DNA from 3 places in the Streptomyces sp. Ag82_O1-12 genome. Region 1 is predicted to be linked to each of the others. Evidence: riboswitches for the same ligand, from Rfam matches in the RefSeq annotation. Region 1 holds a riboswitch; each other region holds the start of a gene.

Region 1 (9,483 bases):
CCGCGCGACGGGTCGCTGCCGGAGACCATCGGCGAGCAGCTGCGCGAGGTCGTCGAGGAGGACGTCCCGGCCCGCGCCCTGATGGCCGCCTACCGGCTGCCGCACGACGGCACGCGCGCGTGCGACGCGGCCGACCTGGCCCTCACCGTCCTCGGCGGCGGTGAGTCCTCCCGCCTCTACAACCGGCTCGTGCGCCGCGACCGTACGGCCGTGGCGGCCGGTTTCGGCCTGCTGCGGCTCGCCGGTGCGCCCTCCCTGGGGTGGCTGGACGTGAAGACGTCCGGTGACGTGGAGGTTCCGGTCATCGAGACCGCCATCGACGAGGAGCTCGCCCGGTTCGCCGAGGAGGGCCCCACGCCCGAGGAGATGGAGCGCGCCCAGGCCCAGTTGGAGCGCGAGTGGCTGGACCGGCTCGGTACGGTCGCGGGCCGCGCCGACGAACTGTGCCGGTACGCCGTGCTCTTCGGAGATCCGCAGCTCGCCCTGACCGCCGTCCAGCGCGTGCTGGAGATCACGGCGGAGGAGGTCCAGGAGGTCGCCAAGGCCCGCCTGCGACCCGACAACCGCGCGGTGCTCGTCTACGAGCCCGTCGCCGACGAGACCGCCGAGGGCGCCGGCACCGCCGACGACACCGCAGCCGCGGCCACCGACGAGAACGAGGAGGCGGCCAAGTGACCGAGCTCGCCACGATGGACTTCCACCCCCGGCCGCAGGCGGGCGACGCCCGGCCGTGGGCCTTCCCGGCCCCCGAGCGCGGCACGCTCGACAACGGCCTGACGGTGCTGCGCTGCCATCGTCCCGGCCAGCAGGTCGTCGCCGTGGAGGTGCTGCTGGACGCACCCTTGGAGGCCGAGCCGGCCGGACTCGACGGTGTGGCCACGATCATGGCCCGGGCCTTCTCCGAGGGCACGGACAAGCACTCCGCGGAGGATTTCGCCGCGGAACTGGAGCGCGCCGGTGCCACCCTCGACGCGCACGCCGACCATCCCGGCGTCCGGCTCAGCCTGGAGGTGCCCGCCTCCCGGCTCACCAAGGGCCTGGGCCTGATCGCCGACGCGCTGAGGGCGCCCGCCTTCGCCGACAGCGAGGTCGAGCGGCTGGTCAACAACCGCCTCGACGAGATCCCGCACGAGCTGGCCAACCCCTCCCGCCGCGGCGCCAAGGAGCTCTCCAAGGAGCTGTTCCCGGCGGACGCGCGCATGTCGCGGCCCCGGCAGGGCAGCGAGGAGACCGTCGCCGCCATCGACTCCGCGGCCGTACGCGCCTTCTACGAGAAGCACGTCCGCCCCGCCACGGCCACCGTCGTGGTCGTCGGTGACCTCACGGGCATCGACCTGGACGCCCTGCTCGGGGACACGCTGGGCGCCTGGACGGGCTCCTCGGCCGAGCCGCGTCCGGTGCCTCCGGTCACCGCCGACGACACCGGCCGGGTCGTCATCGTGGACCGCCCGGGCGCTGTCCAGACGCAGCTGCTGATCGGCCGGATCGGGCCGGACCGGCACGACCGCGTATGGCCCGCGCAGGTGCTCGGCACGTACTGCCTCGGCGGCACCCTCACCTCGCGCCTGGACCGTGTCCTGCGCGAGGAGAAGGGCTACACCTACGGCGTACGGGCGTTCGGCCAGGTCCTCAGGTCCGCCCCGGACGGCACGGGTGCCGCGATGCTCGCCATCAGCGGTTCCGTCGACACGCCCAACACCGGTCCCGCCCTCCAGGACCTCTGGACGGTGCTGCGCACCCTCGCCGCAGAGGGGCTGACCGACGCCGAGCGGGACGTCGCCGTGCAGAACCTGGTGGGTGTGGCGCCGTTGAAGTACGAGACGGCGGCGGCCGTCGCGAGCACGCTGGCCGACCAGGTCGAGCAGCACCTGCCCGACGACTACCAGGCCACGCTGTACCGGCAGCTCGCCGCGACCGGCACCGTGGAGGCCACCGCGGCGGCCGTGAGCGCCTTCCCGGTGGACCGTCTGGTGACCGTCCTCGTCGGTGACGCGGCGCAGATCAAGGCACCGGTCGAGGCCCTCGGCATCGGCGAAGTCACCGTCGTCGCCGCCGAGTAGCCGCACGCGCGCAGGGGCCCTGGTTGTCTTCAAAGGCACCAGGGCCCCTTTATGCCCGAATTGGTATGGGAGTTGCCTGTCTGCCCTGTGGGATGCGCTACAAAAGCCGGGATTCGTTTGGGAATTGAAAGTGGCGCCGCTTAGCGTCATCCGGGCTGTTCGTCAGGCAGTGCGCCGCACCCGCGGCACCGGACAGTCATCGCCGAGTCCCCGTACGGCGCGAGCCAGGGGAGCCGGGGACCCATCGCAGTCCCTGGGGTGAATCGGGCGCCCGCGCGAGTCGCGAGGGAGTCCGTAGGAGACCTTCCTGCTCCGAACCCGTCAGCTAACCCGGTAGGCGAGAGGGAAGGAAAGGACCAGCCACCACATGGCGTTCACTCGCGCCACCGGGAAGCACCGTCGTCCCAGCAGGATGCAGCGCTCCACCGCCCGCGCGGCGGGCGTCGCGGCCCTCGCCACCACCGGCGTGATCGGCACCGTGGCGGCCCCCGCCGCCTTCGCCGCCGAGCCCAGCGCCGAGCAGACCGGCCTCACGCCGGTCGTCACCATGAACGACACCGCGGCCCAGCAGATCGACGCCCAGGCCCTCGCGCAGCAGCACGCCGCCGACGAGGCCGCCGCCAAGCAGAAGGCCGAGGAGGCCGCCCGCAAGCGGGCCGCCGAGCTCGCGGAGAAGGCCAAGGAGGCGGCCGAGAAGGCCCGCGAGGCCAAGGAGCGCGCCGCCCGCGAGGCCGAGCGCAAGCGCCTGAACACCTTCGTCGCCCCGATCTCCGGCTCGTACGTCTCCACCAGCTACAAGGCCAGCAGTGGCCTGTGGTCCTCCGGCAGCCACACCGGTGTCGACTTCCACGCCGCCAGCGGCACCTCCGTCCACGCGGTCGGCGCGGGCACCGTCGTCGAGACCGGCTGGGGCGGCTCCTACGGCAACCAGGTCGTGATCAAGATGCACGACGGGACGTACACCCAGTACGGCCACCTGTCCTCCATCGGCGTCTCGGTGGGCCAGCAGGTCACCCCGGGCCAGCAGATCGCCCTGTCCGGCGCGACCGGCAACGTCACCGGCCCGCACCTGCACTTCGAGGCCCGCACCAGCCCCGAGTACGGCTCGGACATCGACCCGGTCGCCTACCTCCGCTCGCACGGCGTGAGTGTCTGACCGCACCTCTCCGCTCCTCCCGAAAGCCCCGGCTTCCCGAGCCGGGGCTTTCGGCGCTTACGGCCGCCCGCTGTCCAAAAAATATCCATGGATGGTCGCCTGCCGTCGGAAATTCCGGCTCATTGCAATAGAGTCACGGAACGCACGCCGCTCGTCGGCGTTTCACGGGGATTAAGCGGAGGTCGGTCATGCGTATTCCCGCGCACTCGGTGTGCACGGCCATCCGGGACGACATCGTCGCGGGTGTCCACGCACGCGGCAGCCGGCTCACCGAGGAACTCCTCGCACGCCGCTACGGCGTCTCGCGGGTGCCAGTCCGGGAGGCGCTGCGCACGCTCGAGGCCGAGGGTTTCGTGGTGACCCGCCGGCACGCGGGCGCGTGCGTGGCGGAACCCACCGAGCAGGAGGCCGGCGACCTGCTGGAGATGCGCATGCTGCTGGAGCCGCTCGGTGCGGCCCGCGCCGCCCAGCGCCGCACCGAGGCGCATCTGAAGGTCCTGCGCGGCCTGGTCCGGTTGGGCCAGGAGCGGGCCCGCCGCGGGAACAGCGACGACCTGCGCTCTCTCGGCGGCTGGTTCCACGAGACGCTCGCCCAGGCCTCCGGCAGCCCCGCGCTGACCTCGATGCTCACCCAGCTCCGCTACAAGATCGCCTGGATGTACGCCGTGGAGGCGCCGGCCAGCCCGGTGGAGTCCTGGACCGAGCACGGCGCGATCGTGGACGCGGTGGCGCGCGGGGACGGCGAGCGCGCGCGGGCGGTCACGGCGCTGCACACCGAGCGCGCGAAGGGCGCGCACCGGCTGCGGTTCGGCTCCGCCCAGGAACGCGCCCACCGTGTGAGGAACTCGCAACATCCCGTAAACACGGCGAGCCCGCGGCTTTAACACGGCGGCCGTATACAAAGAGCAGTGAATTCTCGGGGGGTCATTTCCGCTGCCCTGATTCTCGGAATTCCGAGCCCCGTCACCCGGGAATGGCGAAGTGCCGCCCGCGCCGAACGGGGAATGGTGCGAGGGCCCGTCCGTGTCGACTGGGAATGGTGAACGTCCCACGCGCGTCGACCGGGGAATGGCGAAGGCCCCACCCGCGTCACCCGGGAATGGCGAAGGGCCCGCCCGGTGAATTCGGACGAGCCCCTCGCTGTGCGCCGGATCGGGCGCTCGGTGGATCAGACGGTCTCGGGCAGTTCCTCGAGACCCTCGGAGACCAGCTTGGCGAGCCGGTCCAGGGCGGCGTCCGCGCCCTCGGCGTCGGAGGCGAGGACGATCTCCTCGCCTCCCTGGGCGCCGAGGCCCAGGACGGCCAGCATGGAGGCCGCGTTGACGGGGTTGCCGTCAGCCTTGGCGATCGTCACCGGGACGCCTGCGGCCGTGGCGGCTCGGACGAAGATGGAGGCGGGGCGGGCGTGGAGACCCTCGGCCCAGCCGACGTTGACGCGGCGCTCAGCCATGTGTTGCTGCCCTTCGGTTTTCAGGGTTGTCTAGACCAGTTTCCCATATCGTGAAGCCACCGGGAGCGGTCCTCGCGTTCCACTCCGGGGGTGCCGTCGGATCGCGGCCTCGACCCGACTGACGCCCTCCACAGACTGCCTCGCGCCCGCTGTCGGACGCTAGCCGTACTCTGGGGCCCATGCAGACCTCGCCGGACCGGCACGAGTATCCCGCCCACTGGGAAGCCGACGTGGTGCTGCGCGACGGGGGTACCGCGCGCATCCGGCCCATCACCGTTGATGACGCCGATCGCCTGGTCAGCTTCTATGAGCAGGTCTCCGACGAGTCGAAGTACTACCGCTTCTTCGCGCCGTACCCTCGCCTGTCCGCCAAGGACGTCCACCGCTTCACGCACCACGACTTTGTGGACAGGGTGGGACTCGCGGCCACAGTCGGCGGCGAGTTCATCGCCACCGTACGCTACGACCGGATCGGCGCGGACGGAACGCCCGCGTCGGCGCCGGCCGACGAGGCCGAGGTCGCCTTCCTCGTGCAGGACGCCCACCAGGGCCGCGGGGTCGCCTCCGCCCTGCTCGAACACATCGGCGCCGTCGCCCGGGAGCGCGGCATCCGCCGCTTCGCCGCCGAGGTGCTGCCCGCCAACACCAAGATGATCAAGGTGTTCACGGACGCCGGCTACACCCAGAAGCGCAGCTTCGAGGACGGCGTCGTCCGTCTGGAGTTCGACCTCGAACCCACCGACCGCTCCCTGGCCGTGCAGTACGCGCGCGAACACCGTGCCGAGGCCCGCTCGGTGCAGCGGCTGCTCGCCCCCGGCTCGGTCGCCGTCATCGGCGCCGGTCGCACGCCGGGCGGCGTGGGCCGCAGCGTCCTCGGCAACATCCGGGACGCCGGGTACAGCGGCCGCCTCTACGCCGTGAACAAGGCCCTCCCCGACGGACAGAAGGAGCTCGACGGTGTGCCCGCCCACCGCTCGGTGCGGGACATCGACGGCCCGGTCGACCTCGCGGTCGTCGCCGTGCCGGCCGAACACGTCACCGAGGTCGTCACCGAGTGCGGCGAACACGGCGTGCAGGGGCTGGTCGTCGTCTCCGCCGGGTACGCCGAGAGCGGCCCCGAGGGGCGCGAACGCCAGCGCGCACTCGTGCGGCACGCGCGCACGTACGGCATGCGGATCATCGGCCCGAACGCCTTCGGCATCATCAACACCTCACCCCGGGTCCGGCTCAACGCCTCCCTCGCCCCCGAGGTGCCGCGCCCCGGCCGCATCGGCCTGTTCGCCCAGTCCGGCGCCATCGGTATCGCCCTGCTGTCCCGGCTGCACCGGCGCGGCGGCGGTGTCACGGGCGTGACCGGTGTCTCCACCTTCGTCTCCTCCGGCAACCGCGCCGACGTCTCCGGCAACGATGTCCTGCAGTACTGGTACGAGGACCCCGACACCGACGTCGTCCTCATGTACCTGGAGTCCATCGGCAACCCCCGCAAGTTCACCCGCCTCGCCCGCCGCACCGCCGCCGCCAAGCCCCTGGTCGTCGTCCAGGGGGCACGGCACGGCGCCGCTCCCCAGGGCCACGCCGTCCGGGCGACAAGGCTGCCGCACGCGACCGTGTCGGCGCTGCTGCGGCAGGCCGGGGTCATCCGCGTCGACACGATCACCGAGCTGGTCGACGCGGGCCTGCTGCTCGCCCGCCAGCCCCTGCCGGGCGGTCCCAGGGTGGCGATCCTGGGCAACTCGGAGTCGCTCGGTCTGCTCACCTACGACGCGTGCCTCGCCGAGGGGCTGCGACCGTACCCCCCGCAGGACCTGACCACCGCGGCCTCGGCGGCCGACTTCCACACCGCCCTGTCGCGTGCCCTGGCCGACGACCGGAGCGACGCCGTCGTCGTCACCGCCATACCGGCGGTGGGGGAGGGCCCGGTCGGCGACGCGGCCCTCGCGGAAGCCCTGCGCTCGGCATCGGCCGCGGCCCCGTCGAAGCCGGTCCTCGTGGTCCACGTGGAGCTCGGCGGCCTGGCGGAGGCCCTGTCGGCGGCGGCGAGCACGGCACCGCAGGCCACATCGGACAACCCGCAGCAAAACTCTCCAAGCCCGACGCCCGCAGCGGAACAACTCCCCGCCGGCGAGGCCTCCGCCGAGGCCCCCGAAGGCGCCCACCTCATTCCCGCGTACCCCGCCGCCGAGCGCGCCGTCCGCGCCCTCGGCCAGGCCGTGGCCTACGCGCAGTGGCGGCGCGACGCCGCCGAGCCGGGCAAGGTGCCCGAGTACGACGACATCAACGAGAAGGGCGCCGCCGCGCTGATCGACGGCCTCCTCGCGCGCGGCCAGGGCCTCACGCTCGGCACGGACGAGACCTGCGACCTCCTCGGTCACTACGGCGTCCAGGTGCACCGCGCCCTGCCCGCCCCGACCCCCGACGCCGCCGCCGAGGCGGCCCGCGACCTCGGCTACCCCGTCGCCCTCAAGGCCACCGCCCCGCACCTCAGGCACCGCGCCGACCTGGGCGGCGTCCGCCTCGACCTCGCGGACGAGGAGCAACTGCGCCGGTCGTACGCCGAGTTGACCGAGCTCTTCGGCGCGCCGGAGGAGCTGCGGCCGGTGGTGCAGCGGATGGCGCCACGTGGCGTGGACGTCGTCGTACGTGCCGTCATCGACCCCGCGGCCGGAGCCGTGCTGTCCTTCGGGCTCGCCGGGGCCGCCTCACAGCTGCTCGGGGACACCGCGCACCGGCTGATCCCGGTCACGGACCGGGAGGCGACCTCGCTGGTGCGCTCGATCCGCACCGCCCCGCTGCTGTTCGGCTGGCGCGGCTCCGCACCGGCCGACACCCGTGCCCTGGAGGAGCTGCTGCTGCGGGTGTCCCGGCTGGTCGACGACCACCCTGAGGTCGTCGCGGTCACCCTGGAACCGGTCGTCGTCGCCTCACAGGGCCTGAGCGTCCTCGGCGCCTCCGTGCGCCTCGCGCACCCGCCCGCCCGCGACGACCTGGGCCCGCGGACACTCCCCGTGTACTGACAGGGGGGCGAGCTGTCCCTCGCAGTCAGTGGTCCCCCGTAGGATGGGCGTCATGGCCAAGACCAGTACGACGACCCAGGGGCTGCGGGCGGCGATCGAGCGCAGCGGCTACTACCCGGCCCTCGTGGCCGAGGCGGTGGAGGCCGCCGTGGGCGGCGAGCCCATCCGGTCGTACCTGGTCCACCAGGAGACGACGTTCGACCAGAACGAGGTACGGCGGCACGTGACCGTGCTCGTCCTCACCGACAACCGCTTCATCGTCAGCCACACCGACGAGCAGGCCGCCGACAGCACCTCCCCGACGCCGTACGCCACGACGTCGACGGAGTCCGTGAAGATCGGCCGCATCTCCTCGGTCGTGGTCAGCCGCGTGGTCGCCAACCCCGAGTCGTACAAGCCCGGGACCCTGCCCCGCGAGGTCGTCCTCACCATCGGCTGGGGCGCCGTCTCCCGCATCGACCTGGAGCCGGCCGCCTGCGGGGACCCCAACTGCGAGGCGGACCACGGCTACACCGGCAATTCGACGGCGGACGACCTCAGCCTGCGCGTCAGCGAGGCCGGGGACGGACCGGAGACCGTGCGCGAGGCGCTCGCCTTCGCGCAGGCCCTCTCCGAGGCGACCGCGGACACGACCCACTGATGGCACAGCCCAAGATGGCCTGGGACCACCATCCCGAACCGCTCTCCCTCGCCTCCGCGCCCGTCCCCGAGTACGGCAGCGGATCGCTCGCCGATCTCCTGCCCACTCTCGCCGCCGGCCTGGGCGTACCGGACATGAGCGCCACGATCACCGAGCTGACCCCCGCCGACCGGAACTGCGTGTTCCTGATCGACGGCCTCGGCTGGGAGCAGCTGCGGGCGCACCCCGAGGACGCTCCCTTCATGACGTCCCTGCTCGCCACCTCCCGCGGCGGCACCGGGCGTCCGCTCACCGCCGGATACCCGGCGACCACGGCGACCTCCCTCGCCTCCGTCGGCACCGGCCTGCCGCCCGGCGCGCACGGCCTGCCCGGCTACACCGTCCGCAACCCGGACACCGGCGAGCTGATGAACCAGCTGCGCTGGCAGCCGTGGACCCCGCCCCGCCCCTGGCAGCCGTACCCCACGGTCTTCCAGCTGGCGCACGCGGCCGGGGTGCACGCCGCACAGGTGTCGTCCCCGACCTTCGAGAACACCCCGCTGACCAAAGTCGCGCTCAGCGGCGGAAAGTTCCTCGGACGGCTGTCCGGTGAGGACCGCGTCGACCTCGCCGCCGAGCAACTGGCCGCGGGCGACCGCTCCCTGGTGTACACGTACTTCGCCGAGGTCGACGGCGCCGGCCACCGCTTCGGCATCGACTCCGACGCCTGGCGCGGCCAGCTCATGTACGCCGACCGTCTGGTCCAGCGTCTGGCCGAGCAACTGCCGCCGCGCAGCGCGCTCTACGTCACCGCCGACCACGGCATGATCGACGTGCCCTTCGACGAGCAGCACCGCATCGACTTCGACGAGGACTGGGAGCTGAGCGCGGGGGTCGCCCTGCTCGGCGGCGAGGGCCGCGCCCGCCATGTCTACGCGGTGCCCGGCGCGGCGAACGACGTCCTGACCTGCTGGCGCGAGGTGCTCGGAGAGCAGTTCTGGGTGGCCTCGCGCGACGAGGCCATCGCGGCGGGCTGGTTCGGCCCGCAGATCGACGAACGGGTGTACGGCAGGATCGGTGACGTGGTCGCCGCCGCGCGGGACGACGTCCTGCTCATCGCCTCCGAGCGGGAGCCGAAGGAGTCGGCGATGGTCGGCAACCACGGGTCCATGACCCCCGCCGAG
Region 2 (9,483 bases), 1.0 Mb from region 1:
ACCCCGTCCTTGAAATGGGGCGATCTGCGGATGCGCGCCATGCGCTCACCGCTCGGATCCGCGCCGAACGCCCCGGGCCGGAGCGCGCGGAGCCCGGAGCTCAGGGTACGGAAACCGGCCACGGTACCTCCAGGTGGAGTCGGTCAGGCTTTCCATTATGGTCGGCCCCTCCGACAACACCGGAGCACAGGGGTCCCACCGCAGGAGATACTGACCGGTGATTCAGTATCCCGGCGGCGAAGGAGCCCGTATGGCCACCCCCCTGCTGTCCCTGACCTGGACCGATCACCTCACGGGTCGGCAGGGCTTCCTGGTCGTCGACCGGCTGGTGCGCGGAGTCTCCAGCGGCGGTCTGCGGATGCGCGCGGGCTGCACCCTGGACGAGGTCGCGGGTCTCGCGCGCGGCATGACCGTGAAGGAGGCCCTGCACTACGACCCCGCGAACCGCTACGTCCCGCTCGGCGGCGCCAAGGGCGGCATCGACTGCGACCCCCGGGATCCGGAGGCGTACCCGCTGCTGGTGCGCTACCTGCGCGCGATGCGGCCGTACATAGAGAGCTGCTGGACGACGGGCGAGGACCTGGGGCTCACCCAGGACCTGGTCGACCGGGCGGCGGCCGAGGCGGGGCTGGTCTCCTCGGTCCAGGCCGTCTATCCGCTGCTGGACGACGAGGCCGAGGCCCGGCGGCGGTTGCGGGACGCGTTCGCGGTCGAGGTCGACGGCATCGGTCTGGACGAGCTGGTCGGCGGGTGTGGTGTGGCGGAGGCGGCCCTGGCCGCCCTGGACCGGGCCGGTGTGCCGTACACCGGGACGCGGGTCGCCCTCCAGGGGCTCGGCACCATGGGCGGGGCCACGGCGCGCTTCCTCACGCGCGCGGGGCTCACGGTCGTGGCCGTCGCCGACCTCCAGGGCACTATCGCCAACCGGGCGGGTCTCGACGTCGAGGCACTGCTCGCCGCGCGGGACGCCCACGGCACGGTGGACCGCTCCGCCCTGCGCCCCGGCGACCGCGAACTGCCGGGCGACGCCTGGCTGTCGGCCGACGCGGACGTGCTGGTGCCGGCGGCCGTGTCGTACGCGATCGACACCGTGAACCAGGAGCTGATCACCGCCCGCTGGGTCGTGGAGGCCGCCAACATGCCCGTACACCCGGAGGCGGAGCCGCTGCTGGCCGCGCGCGGGGTGACCGTGCTGCCGGACGTCGTGGTCAACTCGGGGACGAACGCCTGGTGGTGGTGGACGCTGTTCGGGGACATCGGCGCCGACGCCGAGGAGGCGTTCGCGTACACCCGCCGCTCGATGCGGACGCTGGTCGAGCGGATGCTGGACCGCGCGCAGACCGACGGGACGACACCGCGCGCCGCCGCCCACGCCATCGCGGCGGACCGGCTGCCGGTGATCGCGGAGCGGTTCGGCTGGTTCCGGTGAAGGCGCCCGCCCTCCTCGACGGCAGCTGTCGCGTTCCTGCCGGACAGGCCGAAACGCCCCGTCGAGGGGCCGCACGCGCGTGGGTAGGGTGACGGCGTGACGAGAGTCCGGTTGAGTGTGGCTCAGCGGCGCGGGGATCTGCTGCGGGCCGCCATCGAGCAGATCGAGGCGCGGGGTGTGGCGGCGGTCAGGATCGCCGACGTGGCCTCGGCGCTCGGCGTGAGCAACGCGCTGGTCCTGTATCACTTCTCGACGAAGGAGCAGTTGGTCGCCGCCGCGTTCCGGCACGCGGCGGAGGGCGACCTGGCGCATCTGCGCAAGCTGCTCGGCCGCCGTTCACCTGCGCTGCGCCGGCTGCGGTCGGCCGTGCGGTGGTACGCCCCCGCGGGCCCCGCCAAGGGCTGGCGGCTGTGGATCGAGGGCTGGGCGGTGGCGCTGCGCGACCCCGTGCTGCGGGAGGTCGCCCAGGACCTCGACCGGCAGTGGAAGGCGGCGCTCGCCGAGGTCATCGCGGAGGGCGTGGCGGCAGGCGAGTTCCGCTGCCCGGACCCGGCCGGCACGGCCTTCCGGCTCACCGCCCTCCTCGACGGTCTCGCCGTGCAGCTGACGTCCTACGCCGGCGCGGTGCCGCGAACGCGGGCGCAGGAGTGGGTGGAGGAGGCGCTGGCCCGCGAGTTGGGCCTGACGCGGGAGCGGCCGACGTCCTGACGGTGTCGCGACAGGGACAGGGACAGGAACAGCTGCAGATACGGCGACAGCGGCCCTGCGGCTCCCGGCATCCCCGGCCCGGTCGGCATCCCCGGCATTCCCGGCCCACCCGGGCCGCCCGGCCCGCCCCGGAAACCCGGGCTCCTGCGCGTGCGGGCCGTGCCGGGTGGGACCCCGGCACGGCCCGCACGCGCAGGAGCGGCTCTCACGCCACCGGCGCGATCCGCATCCTGATGTCGTCCGGCGACAGCGCCCCCTTGGCCGTCACATGGTCGCCCGACGACTCCCCGCGCAGCCGGCGCCCGATCCACGGCACCAGGAACTCCCGGGCCCAGGCGACGTTGTCCCGCCGCATGTCGAGAGCGCCGCGCGGCGGCAGCGGCGGCCACGCCTGCTCGGGGTCGGCCGGCACGTCGAGGCCGAGCACCTGGCCCGCGCGCAGCGCCACGCGCGTGTGCCCCTCGGGCGACAGGTGCAGCCGGTCGGCGTCCCAGGCCCTGCGATCCTGCACGCTGCGCAGGGACCACAGGTCCAGGACCGGGCAGCCGTACCGGTCGGCGATGGCCCGGACGTGTCCGTTGTACGTGGCGATCTTGCCGCGCAGGTGCCTGAGCACGGGGACGCCACGGGTGTCGAAACCGGTCGTCACCATGACCGTGCCGGACACCGCGGTGAGCTGGGCCAGCGCCCGTTCGAAGCGCTCGGCCACCTCGTCCGGGTCGGTGCCGGGCCGGATGATGTCGTTGCCCCCGGCGCAGAACGAGACGAGGTCCGGGGCCATGTCGACGGCCCGCGGAACCTGGTCCGCCACGATCTGGTCGAGGAGCTTTCCGCGTACGGCGAGATTGGTGTACTGGAAGTCGCCCTCGGGCCTGCGGTCGGCGAGCAGGACGGCGAACCGGTCCGCCCAGCCGACGAACGCCCCGTCGGGTCCGGGGTCGCCGACGCCCTCGGAGAAGCTGTCCCCCAACGCCACGTACGACCCGATCACTGCTCTGCTGTCACTCTTCGAATCGTCTGCCACAGCAGCTCATGATTCACCTTCGAATGTGACTTACGCGACCGTAGGAAGGGGTTGACGGGCGGTGAGATAAGCCACTCCTAAAGTGTTCGCCAACTTCGGAATACACCGCTCGTCAGAGGTGTTTCCGGGTGAGCCGCCAGACTCGGAACCCGCTGATCCGGAAATGGCTCCAGACGGTCCGGAAGGCGAAGTGCCCACTCGTGTACGGCTGCGGGTCGGTGTAGTCGAAGACGAGCCGGCCGTTGTTCCACCAGTGGACCGTGGAGCCGTCGGAGACGATCCGGACCCGGTTCGGCTCGCCCGGGACCAGCAGCGGCTCGGTGTAGTCGAGGACCAGGGGGCGGACACCGGGTTCGCCGACGTAGCGGCGCAGTCGGGTCGTGGTGTTGTAGTTGGCGCCGTAGCCCGCGTAGTACGTCGTGAGGTGGTCGTACTCGTCGAGGGCCCCGCCGCGCGGAGTGGCGAAGAGGTCGTGCGGAGAGCGGACGTCGGTCGCGTTCCAGAAGTTGTTGAGGTCCGAGACCCGGTCGTTGACCCCGCCCTCGGAGACGGGGGTCGCGGTGTACTCGATCAGGTACGGCCCTTCGAGCCGCTGCCTGAACCAGACGGTCGCACCGCTCGGCACGTCGATCTCCAGGACGCCGCGCGAGGCGGTGACCGTGCCGCCGTCCTGGAGTTCGGGCACCCATTGGGTGAGGCCGTGGCAGAAGTCGTCATGAGCGATGAGCCGTCGGCGCCCGGGGGCGGCACTCGCGCTCCCCGTCGGGGCGATGGCCGCCAGAGCGGCTCCTGTCGCCAGGGCTGCGAACGTTCTGCGGGTGGTCGGCACGGGACACAGCTCCTTCAGAAAGCGCTTGCATTCACGATGTGATCACTGTGTCTCAACTGCCGCCCCCTGTCGATCCCTTGAGGCGCCGGGCGCGGACACACCGAAGGCCGGACCCGGGGATCGGGGTCCGGCCTTCGGAGGCGTGTCAGGCAGGTGGTCGTGCGGTCGGTCAGCCGACGGAGACGCCGTGCGAGCGCAGGAAGGCGACCGGGTCGACGTCGGAGCCGTAGTCCGGCGTGGTGCGGATCTCGAAGTGCAGGTGCGGTCCGGTCACGTTGCCGGTCGCGCCCGACAGGCCGACCTGCTGCCCGGCCGTCACGGTCTGGCCGGCCGAGACGGAGAGCTGGGACAGGTGGGCGTACTGGGCGTAGTGGCCGTCGTTCAGCTTGATGACGACCTGGTTGCCGTACGCGCCGCCCCAGCCGGCGGAGACGACCTCGCCCGGACCGACGGCCTTGAGGGAGGTGCCGGTCGGGACGACGAAGTCGACACCGGTGTGGTAGCCGCTGGACCACATGCTGCCGGACATGTGGTACGGGGTGCCGACGGTGGCACCGTCCACCGGGAGGGTGAAGCCACTGGAGTTGCTCTCGGCCGCGGGCTGGGCGGCGGCCGGCTTGGCGGCGGTCTCCGCCTTCGGGGCCGACTCCTCGGCGGACGACTTCTGGGCCGAGGCCTTCGGAGCGGCCGGGGCCGAGGCCTTCGGCGCGCCCGCGGCCTTCTTGCCGATCGACAGCTTCAGGCCCGGGTGGATCAGCGACGGGTCGGAACCGACGGCGTCGCGGTTGTCCGAGTAGAGCTTCTTCCAGCCGCCGTCGACGTTCTGGTCGTCGGCGATCTTCGCGAGGTAGTCGCCGGCCTTCACGGTGTACGAGCGGGCGCCGTTGGCCTTTTCGGCGGCCTTCTTCTCGGCGGCCGGAGCGGACTGGACGGCCTTTTCGGGAGCCGACTGCGGGGTGGCGGCGTGGGCGCCGGCGGCCCCCATGAGCGGCAGGGCGAGGGCGGCTCCGCCGGTTCCGGCGACGGCGATGGAGCGGGTGAAACGCTGGGTCTTGGGGCGGCGGTGCTTACCCTTCGCGGGCATGGCGAATTCCTCTCCGTCGCCTGCGAGGTGAGCTGTCGGGTGCGAGCTGGAGATGCCCGGCCGCGCCGTGGCGCGACTTAACCCCAAGCCGTTCCGGGAACCGGAACAGGCGTCTTACCTGTGGGTCCCCCGCTCCTGCCGTACGTCGGGTCAGTGTGTGGGGCTCCGGGCGGCGGCAGGATTAGGCGTCCGTCCGGATTGGTGTGGAACGTAAGCGACCACGACGCAATAGGACAAGCTTGCGGTTGCCCGTGACGGTGTTTTTCCTGACGCGTCGGCACAAGTGCCGTCACCGAGCGTGGATTACCGATCTCCGCCATTCGTCAATGGGCCTGAATAACGCCAGAATTACGTGAACATGGCGACAACACATCGTCACGAATATGACGATGGTCACGCACCCCGGCCTCATCTCCTTGACGATCGGGGCACGTTATCCCTTAGCGGCCTAAGCTCCCTATTCGGACAGAACGACTACTTCCGCTTAAGCCGGACGACCGCGGCGTCCAGATCCCCGCGCAGGCCGACGCGAAGTCCGTGATGCAGCAGTACGGCCCCTCGGTGAACTTCGCCCGTTTCGAGGCATTCGTACGAGGATGCCGGGTCGAGACCGCGCAGCAGGAGCGCCGGCACGGGCTCGCCGTAGCGCTGCGCCTGGAGCCAGGCGAGGACGACGATCTCGTCGCCGAGGACGTACTGCACGGCACTGGCGCCGCCCTCCGGGGGACGCAGCCGGTACAGGTCGCCGCGCTGCACCACGGGCCGGATCTCCTTGTAGAGCGCCACCCACTCCCGCGCCTCGGCGAGCTCCTCCTCCGTCCACCGCGTGAGGTCGCCGCCGACGCCGAGCACCCCGGCCATGGCGCTGACGAACCGGAACCGCAGGGAGCTGGCCCGCTGGTTGAGCATGGCGTTCGGGCTGTCGGTGACCCAGGCGGCCATGACCCGGGCCGGGTGGATCTGACTGAAGCCGTGCTGGATGGCGAGCCGGTCGAGCGGGTCGGTGTTGTCCGAGGTCCACACCTGGTCCGTGCGGCTCAGCACACCGAGGTCGATCCGGCCGCCGCCGCCCGAGCAGGACTCGAAGGCCACGCCCGGGTGGGCGGCCCGAAGCCGGTCCAGCAGGGCGTACAGGCCGTGCACATGGTCGACCCACAGCCGCTGCGGGTACGGGTCGTCCGGCCAGCCGGCGTCGGTGAAACAGCGGTTGAAGTCCCACTTGACGTAGTCGACGGGAGCGCTGGAGAGAAGCCCGTGGAGCTGCTCCCAGAGGTACTCCCGGACGTCCTCGCGGGCGAGGTTGAGCACGAGCTGATTGCGGAATTCCGTCCGCTTTCGTCCTGGTTGGTACTGGACCCAGTCGGGGTGCGCGCGGTACAGGTCGCTGTCCGGATTGACCATCTCGGGCTCGACCCAGATCCCGAACCGCATGCCCAGGCCGTGCACATGGTCGGCGAGCGGCTTCAGTCCGCCCGGGAAGCGGTCGGGGTTGGGGGTCCAGTCGCCGAGCCCGGCCCGGTCGCTGGTGCGCGCCCCGAACCAGCCGTCGTCGACGACGAACAGCTCGACTCCCATGGCCGCGGCCCGCTCGGCGAGCGCCCGCTGCTGCTCCTCGGAGATGTCGAACTCGGTGGCCTCCCAGGAGTTGAACAGCACCGGCCGGTCCCGCTCGGCGTCCGGGACGACATGCGCCCGCTGGTAGGCGTGCCAGGCGCGGCTGGCCCCGCCGAAGCCGCCGTCGCTCCAGAGCCCGGCGAAGACGGGGGTCGTGTACGACTCCCCCGTGCCCAGCGTCAGCAGGCCCGAGTCGTCGTGGCCGGCGCCGCCGGTGATCTGCACGCGCGCGTCCGGCAGCTGGGCCACGGCGATGCGCCACGACCCGGACCAGCCGAGGGCGCAGCTGTAGACCTCGCCGTGCTCCTCGGTGGCGTGGGTGTCGAGGGCGACCCACGGCAGGTGCTGGTGCGAGGTGTGGCCGCGGCGACTGCCGATGACCTTCTCGCCGTGGGTGAGACCGGAGCGCGTCAGCCGGGACTCGGCGCCCCAGCGGCCGTGCAGCTGGGACAGCCGCCAGGCGTCGCGGTCGGGAAGGGTCCAGGTGGCGGAGTCGGCGCGCAGCAGTTCGAGGGCCGGCCCGCGGTTGGCCAGGGTCACCCACCGCTCGACGACGTCCGTCGAGGAGCGCATGCGGTAGTGCAGCGTGATGGCGAGGTCCCCGTCACGGAACCGGAGCCGCAGCTCGCCGTCCTCGGTGTCGTACCCCTCATGGACCCACTCGGTGCCGCGCCGCCCGGCCGCGCGCACGGACAGGGCGGGGCGGACGAAACGGGGTCCGCCCTCGACCGGGTACTCCTCGCGTCCGTCGAGCGGGGACTCGAAGGGCCAGTAGTCCGGCAGCGGCCGGACGGCGAGGGCCTCGGCGTCGGCGAGGCCGATCCGGGGGCCCCAGTGCAGGTGCAGCAGCTCGTCCCGGTCGGTGACATGGACGGCGTAGCTGCTGGCCGGCCCGGAGAGCACCCACGTACAACCGTCTTCAGAGATGTCCAGCATCGCGCCCTCACAGATTCGAACAAGCCCGACCAGGTGCGACCAGGCGGCAACATCATCAAGGGCCGCGGGGGCTCCGGGCAACGCCCTGTGGACAACTCATTGCCCCAGGCAGGCATGTCGTATCGTCGAGTCGTGCCCGCCGACGAGCCGCGGCGGCGGCGCCGAAGGGGAGGAGCCCTCGTGACACAGCAGGTCCCGTCGACCGAGCCCGAGCTGGCCGGAGTGCGCAACTTCCGTGATGTGGGCGGACTTCCGACCGTGGACGGACGGCGGGTGCGCCAGGGAGTGCTGTTCCGCAGCGGCCACCTCGCCCATGCGACCGGGGAGGACGCCGCCTTCCTGACGACTCTGGGCCTGCACACGATCTTCGACTTCCGCAACGCGGCCGACCAGAAGCTCGAAGGGCCGGACGTCGCGCTGCCCGGCGTGCGCAATGTGAACCTGCCGCTGAGCGACCCCGCCGACGGCGCCGAGTTCTGGAAGATGGTCCGCGACGGCGACCTGGACCAGCTGCGCGAGATCCTGTCGGACGGCAAGGGCGCGGGTCGCATGATCGCCTCGTACCGCACGATCATCAAGCACCGCACGGACGAGCACTCCCGGGTGCTGCACGCGCTCGCGCAGGACAGCGTCCCCGCGCTGATGCACTGCGCTGCGGGCAAGGACCGCGCGGGTCTGTCGGTCGCGGTGACGCTGCTGGCGGTGGGCGTCGAGCGCGAGGCGATCGTCGAGGACTACCTGAAGTCGAACGCCAAGCACCGCCGTTACAAGGTGCACCGCAGCAGCTCCGCCGCCTCGGCCTACTCCCCCGAGGTCATGGAGCTGCTCAGCCCCCTCTTCGACGCGCGCGCCGAGTATCTGACGGCGGCCTTCGACACCATCGAGGAGACCTGGGGCGGCGTCGACGCCTACCTGGAGAAGGGGCTGGACCTCACCCCGGAGACCCGGGAGCGGCTGCGCGAGCGGCTCCTCGCCTGAGAGGCCGGGACAGGGGCTACTTCGCGCCGAGCGCGAAGAGCAGGTACACGAACGCGGCGAAGATGTGGCCGGCGATGAGGTAGACGAACAGCCTCACCCACAGGGCGCGGGGGAACTTCTCCTCCATGTCGCTCATGACGCGTCTCCAGGGGTGGGGCCCAGGCACAGTGCGGCCGTGGGGCTCTGCAGCAGGGTGTGGACGAAGAGCAGGTCGACGCCGTCGTGGTCCTCGGCCGCGATCCGGTGCGGGGTGAGCGAGTCGAAGTGGGCGCTGTCGCCGGCCGCCAGCCGGTGCGTGGTGTCCCCGAGGCGCAGCCGCAGCCGGCCGCGCAGCACATGGAGCCACTCCTCGCCGGGGTGGACGCGTACGACGTCGCCCTGGGAACCGTGGGGGACGTGGACCCGCAGGGCCTGCATCCCGCGGCCCGGGGCGCCGGCCTGCCAGTAGGTCCAGCCGCCGGCCGCCGTGGGTTCCATGTCGGCCGCGCGGATGACGGCGTCCCGTCCGGCGACCGTCTCGCCGAGCAGTTCGGCGACGGTCGTACCGTAGACCCGGGCGAGCGCGAGCAGCATCGGCAGCGAGGGCTGGCGCTGCCCGGTCTCCAGACGGGAGAGGTGGGCGGGCGACAGCCCGGCGGCGCGGGCCGCGGCCTCCAGGGTGAGGGAGGCCTGACGCCGCAGGGCCCGCAGCTGGGGCGCGACGGCGGGCAGCGCACCGGGCGCGGGTTCGGACGGCGACGCCGGTTCGGATGGCGACGCGGGTTCCGACGGCGACGTGGGTTCGGACGGCGAGCCGGCCCCGGAGGGCCGCTCGGTCTCGGAGGGGCTCATGCCTCCATTCAGCCGGACCTTTGCCTCACCGGCAAATTTCTTGCCTCTCA
Region 3 (9,483 bases), 3.0 Mb from region 1:
ACCCTGCCCGAGCCGCACGATCGTCATCCGGCGGTCCAGGTCGACCAGCTCACCGGTGGCGCCCGCGCCGGAGGCGCCAGTGGCGTCAGCGACCAGGAGCCGGATGGAGTTCGTACCGCAGTCCACGGCGGCGACACGGGTCACTGGGCGTCCTCCTCGGCGGTCGTCACACAGGCGCCCTTGCGCCACCACTCGGGCAGCATGGCCAGAGCCTCGTCGCCCAGCGGGTTCACGCCCGGCCCCGCGGCCAGCGAGTGGGCCACCAGGACGTGCAGGCACTTCACCCGGTCCGGCATGCCGCCCGCGCTCGGGAAGTTCCTGAGCTCCTCGATCTCGTCACGCCGCCGGATGTAGTCCTCGTGCGCGGCCCGGTAGGCCGCCGCGAGCTCCGGGTCCGAGGCCAGCCGCTCGGTCATCTCCTTCATCACGCCGTTGGCCTCCAGCGTGCCGATGGCCGAGTTCGCCTTCGGGCACGTCAGGTAGTAGAGCGTGGGGAACGGCGTGCCGTCCGGCAGCCGCGGGGCCGTCTCGACGACGTCGGGCTGTCCGCACGGGCAGCGGTGCGCGATCGCGCGCAGACCGCGCGGGGGCCGACCGAGCTGCTGCTTGAAGGCCTCGACGTCGGCGTCGGTGGGCTCGGTGCGCGGGGTGGTCGGCGGGGGCGTTTCCATGACTGTCTTCAGGCTGTCTTTCTCTGGGTTCAGGTCACTGAGCGGGACTCGGGTCACCGGCCGGCGGCGTCGGCCTTGTCGACCCCGTCCCACACGTTCGAGTACCAGGGGCGGTCGGCCGCCCCGAGGTCGGTGCGCGACTGCTTCGCCGCGTGCGGGTCGACGACGATGAAGCCCGTCTCCCCCGGCATGACGTAGTGCAACCGCTGCCGGATCTGCTGCTCGGCGTACGCGTCGTCCTGCCAGCGCGCCTTCAGGTCGCGCAGCCGTTCGACGCGCTCGCGGGCCTGCTGCTGTTCACGCTGGAGGTCGTCGATCTCGGCGCGCTGCGAGACGTACTCCCGCATCGGGTAGGCCAGGGCCACGATCAGCGAGCACAGCACGAGGGCGAGCAGCGCGGCCCGGCCGGTCAGCCGCGAGCGGCGGGCCTGGCGCTTGGTCTGGGAACGGTAGACCCGGGCCGCGGTCTGCTCACCGAGCAGCCGGATCCTGGTCGCGGTGGAGAACCGGTCCCGGTCCTTCACGGCCATCTGTCCGCCTCCCGCTCCACCGTCATACGCGCGTACGTCCCCGGACACGGTACGGGACCGAGTACGGGGACGTACGTACGACGCTGCCTCTTGTGGCCGGGGTCAGCCCTTGAAGCGCGGGAAGGCGCTGCGGCCGGCGTAGACCGCGGCGTCGTCGAGGATCTCCTCGATGCGCAGCAGCTGGTTGTACTTGGCGACGCGCTCGGAGCGGGCCGGGGCGCCGGTCTTGATCTGGCCGCAGTTGGTGGCGACGGCCAGATCGGCGATGGTGACGTCCTCGGTCTCGCCGGAGCGGTGCGACATCATGCACTTGAAGCCGTTGCGCTGGGCCAGCTCGACGGCGTCCAGGGTCTCGGTGAGCGAGCCGATCTGGTTGACCTTGACCAGGAGCGCGTTGGCCGCGCCCTCCTCGATGCCGCGGGCGAGGCGCTCGGGGTTGGTGACGAACAGGTCGTCGCCGACGAGCTGGACCTTGTCACCGAGCTTGGCGGTGATGGTCTTCCAGCCCTCCCAGTCGTCCTCGAACAGCGGGTCCTCGATGGAGACGAGCGGGTACGCGTCGACGAGCTCCGCGTAGTACTCGGTCATCTCGGCCGCCGAGCGCTGCTTGCCCTCGAAGGTGTAGACGCCGTCCTTGTAGAACTCGGAGGCGGCCACGTCGAGCGCCAGGGCGATCTGCTCGCCGGGGGTGTAGCCGGCCTCGTTGATCGCCTCGAGGATGAGGTCGAGGGCCTCGCGGTTGGAGCCGAGGTTCGGGGCGAAGCCACCCTCGTCGCCGAGACCTGTGGCCAGGCCCTTGCTCTTCAGGACCTTCTTCAGCGTGTGGTAGACCTCGGCACCCCAGCGCAGGGCCTCGGAGAAGGACTCCGCGCCGATCGGGGCGATCATGAACTCCTGGATGTCCACGTTGGAGTCGGCGTGCGAGCCGCCGTTCAGGATGTTCATCATCGGCACCGGCAGCAGGTGCGCGTTGGGGCCGCCCAGGTAGCGGAACAGCGGCAGGTCGCTGGCCTCGGAGGCGGCGTGGGCGACGGCGAGCGAGACGCCGAGGATGGCGTTGGCGCCGAGGGAGCCCTTGTTGTCGGTGGCGTCCAGGTCGAACATCGCCTGGTCGATCAGGCGCTGCTCGGTGGCGTCATAGCCGACCAGCTCCGGGCCGATCTGCTCGATGACCGCGAGGACGGCTTTCTCCACACCCTTGCCGAGGTAGCGGTTCGAGTCGCCGTCGCGGAGCTCGATGGCCTCGAAGGCGCCCGTGGAGGCGCCGGACGGGACGGCGGCACGACCGGTGCTGCCGTCGTCGAGGCCGACCTCGACCTCGACCGTGGGGTTGCCTCGGGAGTCCAGGATTTCCCGGGCTACGACGACGTCGATGGACGGCACGAGCATCTCCTTCTTATGTGACGCGGTGACGCGGGTCGCGTGGACCCGGCGAGGTGCGGGCCCGGTGGCTCGCGACATGAGCCTAACCGGCTCGGGACGATCGGCCACCGGGTCGCCCACCCCATGGACAGAACCGAGAGTAAATTGTTTCCGAACGGAACAAAGCCGGTTGCCGAAAAACCCCGCCCCGGTGCGTACGGGGGATGACGCACCGGGACGGGGAGCCTGTGGACCCTGGGCGGGTCCGGGCGGGCCGGAACCCTGGCGGGTCCGGTGAGCCGCTGCTTACTTCAGGTGCAGCTGCTGGCCCGTGTAGATGAGGTCGGCATCGTCGATGATGTCCTTGTTCAGCTGGTAGAGCTTCTCCCAGCCGCCCTTGACCTTCTTGTCCTCGGCGATCGAGCTGAGGGTGTCACCCTTGACGACCTTGTACTCGCCGTCGCCCTTCTTGACCTTCTTGCCGGTCGGGGTGGTGACGGTCTTCTTGGCCTCCGGGCGCTCGTCGGAGCGGGAGGCCGGCTGCTGGGTCTCACGGGACTCGGTGCTCTGCTGCTGGCTCTGCGAGGAGCTGCCCGAGTCGTTCGTGGAGCCGCCGCCGGTGTAACCGGCGCTCGACAGGCCCTTGCCGCAGACCGGCCAGGCGCCCTTGCCCTGACCCGCGAGAACCTTCTCGCCGATCTCGATCTGCTGCTCCTTGGTGGCCTGGTCGGCGGTGGCGGCGTACTTGGTGCCGCCGTAGCCGGCCCAGGTGGAGGCGGAGAACTGCAGACCGCCGTAGTAGCCGTTGCCGGTGTTGATGGACCAGTTGCCGCCGGCCTCGCACTGGGCGACGGCGTCCCACTCGGAGGAGGTGGCGGCGGAGGCGTTGCCGGCCGCCATCAGCGGGGCGGCGACGGCGGCACCGGTGACACCGGCGATGGCGATGGCCCGAGAGGCCTTGGACGGACGGCGGTGCGTGCCCTTGCCGGAAAACAGCATGGTGGATCCCCTCACCGACGCCTGCGAGGTGAGCTGTCGGGTTCGGGCCGGTTGAGTTGCCCGGCCGCGCCCCTCCCGGGACACGGCTTCACCCCAAGCCCTTCCGGCACAACTGTCCGGTCGGGCACCTACCTTGGGTCCCCCGCTCCTGCCTACGGCGCTTGACGCGACGACTGTTCCCGTACGGCCGCTGGCAGGATTCGGCGTTGCGGCAGCCGGGGCTCGCGGTGACGAGCGGTCACGACCGTAGACACGCGATCCACGGAATCTCAAAGACGATCAAGGCTTCTGAGATCTATCTCTCACGGGCCCCAAACAGGACATTCGCCGCGAAATATGACGCGAACTCGCGCGGTTTCGGGGCGACTTCCGCCCCCGTTTCCGCACTGCCCGAACGGCTACTTCTCGTCCCCTTCGCCCTCCACCGTGAGCTTCTGACCGGGCTGGATGAGGTTCGGGTCGGTACCGACGGCCTTCTCGTTGCCCACGTAGAGCGCGTGCCATCCGCCGCTGACGTCAAGGGAGTCGGCGATGGACCAGAGGCTGTCGCCGACTCCCACGATGTAATCGCCCTGGACGGCGTCACCGGAGCCCTCTTCGGAGCCCTCGTCACCGCCCGAGGCGTGACGGCCCGTGGACTCGTCCGCACGGCCGCTGTCGGACGGGAGGGATTCGTCGGCACTGGGGCCGCGATGGCGGCCGGAGCCGGTGTCGGTCAGCGCCGAGGATTCGTCACCCTGCCGCGCGTTGCCGGCCTCGCCGCTCTCCGGAGTGGCCGACGGAGAACCACCGGACCCCTGGTCCCGCGACGCGGAGTCAGCGGATTCAGACGACTTGTCCGACTTAGTCTTTTCATCCTCCGTGTCCGACGACGTGTCCGACGGCGTGTCGGACGACGACGGGGACGAGGAAGGGCTCGCGGAGGGCGACGACCCGAGCGAGTCGAGCAGGCCGGGCGAGTCCGTCGGGCCGGACGAGTCGGATGAACCGGACGCGCCGGAGTCCGAGTCCTTGCCCTGCTCGAGCCCGGAGAGCAGTCCGCAGGTGCGCCACGCGCCGACCCCCTGGTCGGCGAGGATTCTCTCGGCCACGGCTATCTGCTGGGAGCGGCTGGCCAGGTCGGCGCTCGCGGCGTAGTCGAGGCCGCCGTGGTTCTCCCAGTCCTCCTGGGACAACTGCAGGCCACCGTAGTAGCCGTTGCCGCTGTTCTGGCTCCACGCGCCGCCGGTTTCGCAGTCCGCGACCCGGTCCCAGGTCGTGCCGTCGGCCGCACTGGCGCCGGAGGCCCCGAGGAGCGGGATCGCGATGGCGGAGCCGGTCACTCCGGCCGCCACGAGGAGAGCCGGAGCCTGGCGGGGGCGACGGTGCCGACCGTTCCCGGAGAGCATACGGAGACCTTTCGCGAGACAGCAGTGACCGACGCGGCGTGATTCCCCGCCGCGTTGATGGGTGAACGTATCGGCAGTCGATCACTTGTCACAAGTTCATGCCGCGCAGATCACGTGAAGATCACAGGTCTGATGTTTCGTCACGTCCAGCCGGTGCTACCGGTGCGAACTCCACCGGCAGCGTGCGCAGCCCCCGCATGATGAGGCCGCCGCGCCACCGCAGCTCGGCCGGATCCGCGGCGAGCCGGAGGTCCGGGAGGCGGGTGAGCAGGGTGGCGAGCGCGGTGTGGCCCTCCAGACGGGCGAGCGGGGCGCCGAGACAGTAGTGGATGCCGTGGCCGTAGCCGAGGTGCTGGTTGTCGCGGCGGGAGAGGTCCAGCACGTCCGGATCGGCGAACCGCTCCGGATCCCGGTCCGCGGCGGCCAGGACCACGAGGACGGGGTCGCCGGCCTCGATGCGCTGCCCGCCGAGGGTGAGGGACTGCGTGGCGAAACGCCAGGTGGCGAGTTCGACCGGGCCGTCGTAGCGGAGGAGTTCCTCGACGCCGGTCTCCAGGAGGCCGGTCTCCCCGGCGGCGAGGGACGCCTGGAGCCGTGTGCGCTGCCCGGGGTGGGTGAGCAGGGCGTAGGTGCCGTTGCCGATCAGGTTCACGGTCGTCTCGAAACCGGCGAACAGCAGGATGAAGGCCATGGCCGCCGCCTCGTTCTCGGTGAGGTGCTCACCGTGGTCGGACGCGCGGATGAGACCGGAGATGAGGTCCTCGCCGGGGGCGGCCTCGGCGGGCAACGCCTCCCGCTTGCGGTGGATGAGGTCGGCGAGGTAGCCGCGCATCTTCTTCACGGACCGCGCGACGCCGCCCCTGGGACCGCCCTGGTGACGGATCATCATGCCCGCCCAGTCGCGGAAGTCGTCCTGGTCCTCGCGCGGGACACCGAGCAGGTCGCAGATGGCGTAGATGGGGAGCGGGAACGCGAACTCGTGGATCAGGTCGGCTGACCCCTTCTCCGCGAACCCGTCGATGAGGGTGTCGGCGAGCTCCTGCACCCGCGGCGCGAACTCGGCGACCCGGCGGGGCGTGAACGCCTTGGACACGAGCCGCCGCAGCCGGGTGTGGTCCGGCGGGTCGATGTTGAGCAGATGCGTCATCAGCTCGGCCTTGCGCTCCCCGGGGATCCCGGTCTTGCCCTTGGCGTGCGCCGGTTCGTCGTGATGCGCGGGGTTCTTGGAGAGCCGGTGGTCGGCGAGCGTCTGCTTGGCGTCGGCGTACCGCGTGACCAGCCAGGCCTCCACACCGCTGGGGAGCCGCGTCTTGTGGACGGGGCTGTGCTCGCGGAGCCAGGCGTAGGCGGGGTAGGGGTCGCTCGCGAACTCCCAGGTGAAGAGGTCGGGAGTGGTCGCGGGTGTGCTGGGCTGGGGCTGGTCGGTCACGGCTCGACGGTATCCGGCTTCCGGGAGCGCTCTTGCCTCGGTCGCGGCTGGGCTGGGCTTTCCTGGGGCTGGCCGTCCGTCTTCCTGACTCCCGGCGCCCAGCGTTCGGCTCATGGCTCCTGGCTTCCGGCTCATGGCTTCTGGCTTCCGGCTTCCGGCTTCCGGCTCATGGCTCCTGGCTCCTGGCTCCTGGCTTCCGGCTCCCGGCTTCCGGCTTCCGGCTTCCGGGAGCCCAGGTCTCCGTCCCCGGGCCGCTCAGCCCTCGGCGTCTCTGATCGCGTCCCGGTACGCGCGGGCCGCCGCTCTCAAAGCCGCCTCCGGGTCGACGCCCTCCGACTCGGCGCGGACGGCCAGGGCCAGGAGGTCGTAGCCGATGCCCTCGACGGGTGGGAGGGGTATGTCCAGGTTCGCCGTGCGGACACGGGAGGCCAGTTTGGCGGCGAGGGCCAGGCCGGGCTGGCCGAGGGGGATGCCCTCGGTGATCGAGGTGCGCTGCTTCTCGACCGCCTTGGTGCGCAGCCAGTGCTCCTTGACCTCCTCGGGGGTGGTGGCCGTCGCGTCGCCGAAGACATGCGGATGGCGGTGAATCAGCTTGGCGACGATGCCGCCGGCCACGTCGTCGATGGAGAAGGGCTCCTCCCCGTCCTCCGGGCGGCCCTCCTCGGCGATGCGGGCGTGGAAGACGACCTGGAGGAGGACGTCACCGAGCTCCTCGCGCAGTTCGTCACGGTCGCCCTCCTCGATCGCCTCGACGAGTTCGTACGCCTCCTCGATGCCGTACTTGGCCAGACCCTCGTGGGTCTGCTGGGAAGACCACGGGCATTCGGCGCGGATGCGGTCCATGACCTGGACCAGATCGAGGAGCCGGGCGCCCGGCAGGTCGTAGGAGGCGGGCAGCAGCTCCAGCTCGGGCATGGCGATACGGCCGGTGCCGGCGAGGCGGGCCAGGCCGTCCGTGAGGACCGGTTCGCCCTCGCCGGTCGCGACCACGACCAGCGTGTGTCCGCCGGCGCAGGCGTCGACCAGCTCCTGGGCGGTCGGGGACGCCTCGGCGACGGGGATCCCCGCCTCGCGCAGGTACGGCAGCTGCGGGTGCGTGCCGTCCGCGCACAGCACCCGGTCGGCCGCGTGCAGTGCCTGCCAGGCGGGCCAGGAGAGCAGGCCGGGGGCGACGCGGTGGCTGGTGGTGAGCAGGACGATGCGGCCGGGGGCGGCTGCCGCGTCGGGGGCGGTCCGCTCGGGGCCCGGGGTGGCTTCGGGGCTGTTGGCGTTCACGGTTCGAAGCTATCCCACGCCGCCGACAGCGCCCGAAGTTGTCCACAGGGTCCGGAGGTCAGGTTGTCCACAGGGCCCCGGCGGCCAGGTTGTCCACAGGGCCCGGAGGTCAGGTTGGGTCCGGTGGTCGGGTTGTCCACAGGGCCCGGCGGTCGGGCGTCCTACATGCCCTGCTGCGTCTGTGCCGCCGTGACGTCCCGTACCCAGGGCGTCTTGGCGTCGGCGCGGCTGCTCTTCTGGACGTCCCAGGTGCCGTAGCGCGGGTTGAGGTCGACGTTCAGGTCCTTGGAAGCGTCGGAGAGTGCCTTCCAGAACTCGGGACGGTCGGTGTTCGTGCCGAGCTTTTCGGCGAGCTTCTGGGCCTCCAGCTGGAGGCGGAGGTTCTCGTCGAGGCGCTGCGGCGGGATGCCGTACTGCTGGAGCCAGGTCGTCTCCAGCGCTTTCGCGCCGCCGGCCTGCTGTTCCAGGCCGGACCGCATCGCCTGGATCTCCTTGCGGGAGACCCTCACTCCGGCGTTCTCGGCGGCGCGGTGCAGCACCCGGTCGAGGACCATGGTGTGCAGGGTGTCGCGGGTGAGGGTGCCGGTCCTGGCGATGGCCTGCTGGTACTGCGCCTCGTCCCGTACGGCCGCCCGCTGGGCCGCGCGAACCTCGCCGACCCTCTCGTCCAGCTGCGAGACGGTGATCCGCTGGCCGCCCACCACGGCTGCCGCGCCAGGATGCGCGTCGTTCCCGCAGGCGGTGAGAAGGGGCGCCGCGGCGGCGATCGCGGCGGTGAGGACGAGCGCGGTGCGACGGCGGCGGTGCAAGGAAACCTCCCGAGGAGATTGTGCGACGGTGCACAAGGTCTTGCGATGATCGATGGTAGGCAGTGGCCAAGCTCTGGCCAACCCATTCGACCAACGATTCACCGGGACTTCCGGCACCGCCGCGTCTAACTCCGGGCGGCCGTCAGCCGCGGACCTGCCCCAGCCAGTGCAGCGTCCTGCGGATCTCCACACCGAGCGGGTGCCCGGGGCCGTGGGTGCGCTCCACGTCGTGCAGCAGCCGGGCGAGGGTGTCGTGGGCGGCACCGCGGTCCCCGAGGGCGAGCTGGAGGTGCCCGATCCGGCGGCGGACGTCGTGCGCGAGCTCGGGTCCGCCGGCGGCGACGTACTGGTTCTCGTAGTACGGCAGGACCGCCCGGTACTCGGCGAGCGCCGCGGCCGGTTCGCCCAGCTGTTCGAGGCACTGGGCGGCCTCGTAGCGGTGGCGCAGGGCCTGTGGGTCGGCCTGGCCCGCCTCGGCGGCGCGTTCGTCGGCGAGGCGGCGAAGCTCAGGCAGGGCGCGCCGGTACTGGCCGTCGTCCAGGAGCGTCGCCGCGTACTGCTTGCGCAGGGTGCGCACGACCGGGGAGTGCGCCCCGTGCTGTTCGGCGGCCGCGGGCAGGATCGCCCCGAGGATGTCGACGGCCTGGGTGACCCGGCCCTCGCCGAGGAGCCGCTTGACCTCGTCGACGGCGCGGACGATGTCCGTCTGCCCCGGTGCCTCGGTGACGGGTGTGGCCGGCGTGGGCTGGGGCGCGGGGGTGCGCGCGCGGTCGGGCCAGGGGGCGTGCGGGCGCAGAAAGGGGCGGGTGGGGTCGAGGGCCGCTCCGGTGGGCGTCCCGCGCGCGGGCAGGAGCAGCTCCAGGTGCTCGTAGACCTCCTGCGCGGAGGCGGGCCGGTGCTGCGGGTCCTTGGCCAGGAGGCGCAGGACGAGGGCCTCCAGGGCCTCGGGGACTTCGGGCCGGATGCGGCGTACGGGCAGCGGGGGCTCGTACAGGTGCCGGTGCAGGACGCCGAGGGCCG

The links. A riboswitch is a leader RNA that binds a small molecule or an ion and turns the genes downstream of it on or off. The one in region 1 is predicted to bind cyclic di-AMP.
Region 2: another riboswitch for cyclic di-AMP. It lies ahead of QOL88_RS34005 (M23 family metallopeptidase); the one in region 1 lies ahead of QOL88_RS29630 (M23 family metallopeptidase).
Region 3: another riboswitch for cyclic di-AMP. It lies ahead of QOL88_RS15930 (LysM peptidoglycan-binding domain-containing protein); the one in region 1 lies ahead of QOL88_RS29630 (M23 family metallopeptidase).

Annotation. Positions count from the first base shown of each region.
Region 1 covers NZ_FXUW01000001.1:6,465,496-6,474,978, forward strand. The annotation lists gene QOL88_RS29620 (M16 family metallopeptidase) at 1-675, shown strand, start outside; gene QOL88_RS29625 (M16 family metallopeptidase) at 672-2,060, shown strand; cyclic di-AMP (ydaO/yuaA leader) riboswitch at 2,251-2,415, shown strand; gene QOL88_RS29630 (M23 family metallopeptidase) at 2,428-3,216, shown strand; gene QOL88_RS29635 (GntR family transcriptional regulator) at 3,405-4,100, shown strand; gene QOL88_RS29640 (HPr family phosphocarrier protein) at 4,385-4,666, opposite strand; gene QOL88_RS29645 (bifunctional acetate--CoA ligase family protein/GNAT family N-acetyltransferase) at 4,846-7,680, shown strand; gene QOL88_RS29650 (DUF5998 family protein) at 7,724-8,320, shown strand; gene QOL88_RS29655 (alkaline phosphatase family protein) at 8,320-9,483, shown strand, end outside.
Region 2 covers NZ_FXUW01000001.1:7,465,871-7,475,353, reverse strand. The annotation lists gene QOL88_RS34030 (MBL fold metallo-hydrolase) at 1-122, opposite strand, end outside; gene QOL88_RS34025 (Glu/Leu/Phe/Val dehydrogenase dimerization domain-containing protein) at 251-1,429, shown strand; gene QOL88_RS34020 (TetR/AcrR family transcriptional regulator) at 1,526-2,137, shown strand; gene QOL88_RS34015 (SGNH/GDSL hydrolase family protein) at 2,343-3,128, opposite strand; gene QOL88_RS34010 (DUF6250 domain-containing protein) at 3,274-3,990, opposite strand; gene QOL88_RS34005 (M23 family metallopeptidase) at 4,160-5,074, opposite strand; cyclic di-AMP (ydaO/yuaA leader) riboswitch at 5,079-5,240, opposite strand; gene QOL88_RS34000 (alpha-galactosidase) at 5,549-7,624, opposite strand; gene QOL88_RS33995 (tyrosine-protein phosphatase) at 7,805-8,602, shown strand; gene QOL88_RS33990 (DUF6126 family protein) at 8,619-8,738, opposite strand; gene QOL88_RS33985 (helix-turn-helix domain-containing protein) at 8,735-9,433, opposite strand.
Region 3 covers NZ_FXUW01000001.1:3,499,256-3,508,738, forward strand. The annotation lists gene QOL88_RS15910 (Ppx/GppA phosphatase family protein) at 1-144, opposite strand, end outside; gene QOL88_RS15915 (DUF501 domain-containing protein) at 141-671, opposite strand; gene QOL88_RS15920 (FtsB family cell division protein) at 725-1,201, opposite strand; gene eno (phosphopyruvate hydratase) at 1,304-2,584, opposite strand; gene QOL88_RS15930 (LysM peptidoglycan-binding domain-containing protein) at 2,870-3,562, opposite strand; cyclic di-AMP (ydaO/yuaA leader) riboswitch at 3,566-3,732, opposite strand; gene QOL88_RS15935 (LysM peptidoglycan-binding domain-containing protein) at 3,961-4,950, opposite strand; gene QOL88_RS15940 (cytochrome P450 family protein) at 5,072-6,379, opposite strand; gene QOL88_RS15945 (nucleoside triphosphate pyrophosphohydrolase) at 6,635-7,654, opposite strand; gene QOL88_RS15950 (SurA N-terminal domain-containing protein) at 7,816-8,463, opposite strand; gene QOL88_RS15955 (serine/threonine-protein kinase) at 8,606-9,483, opposite strand, start outside.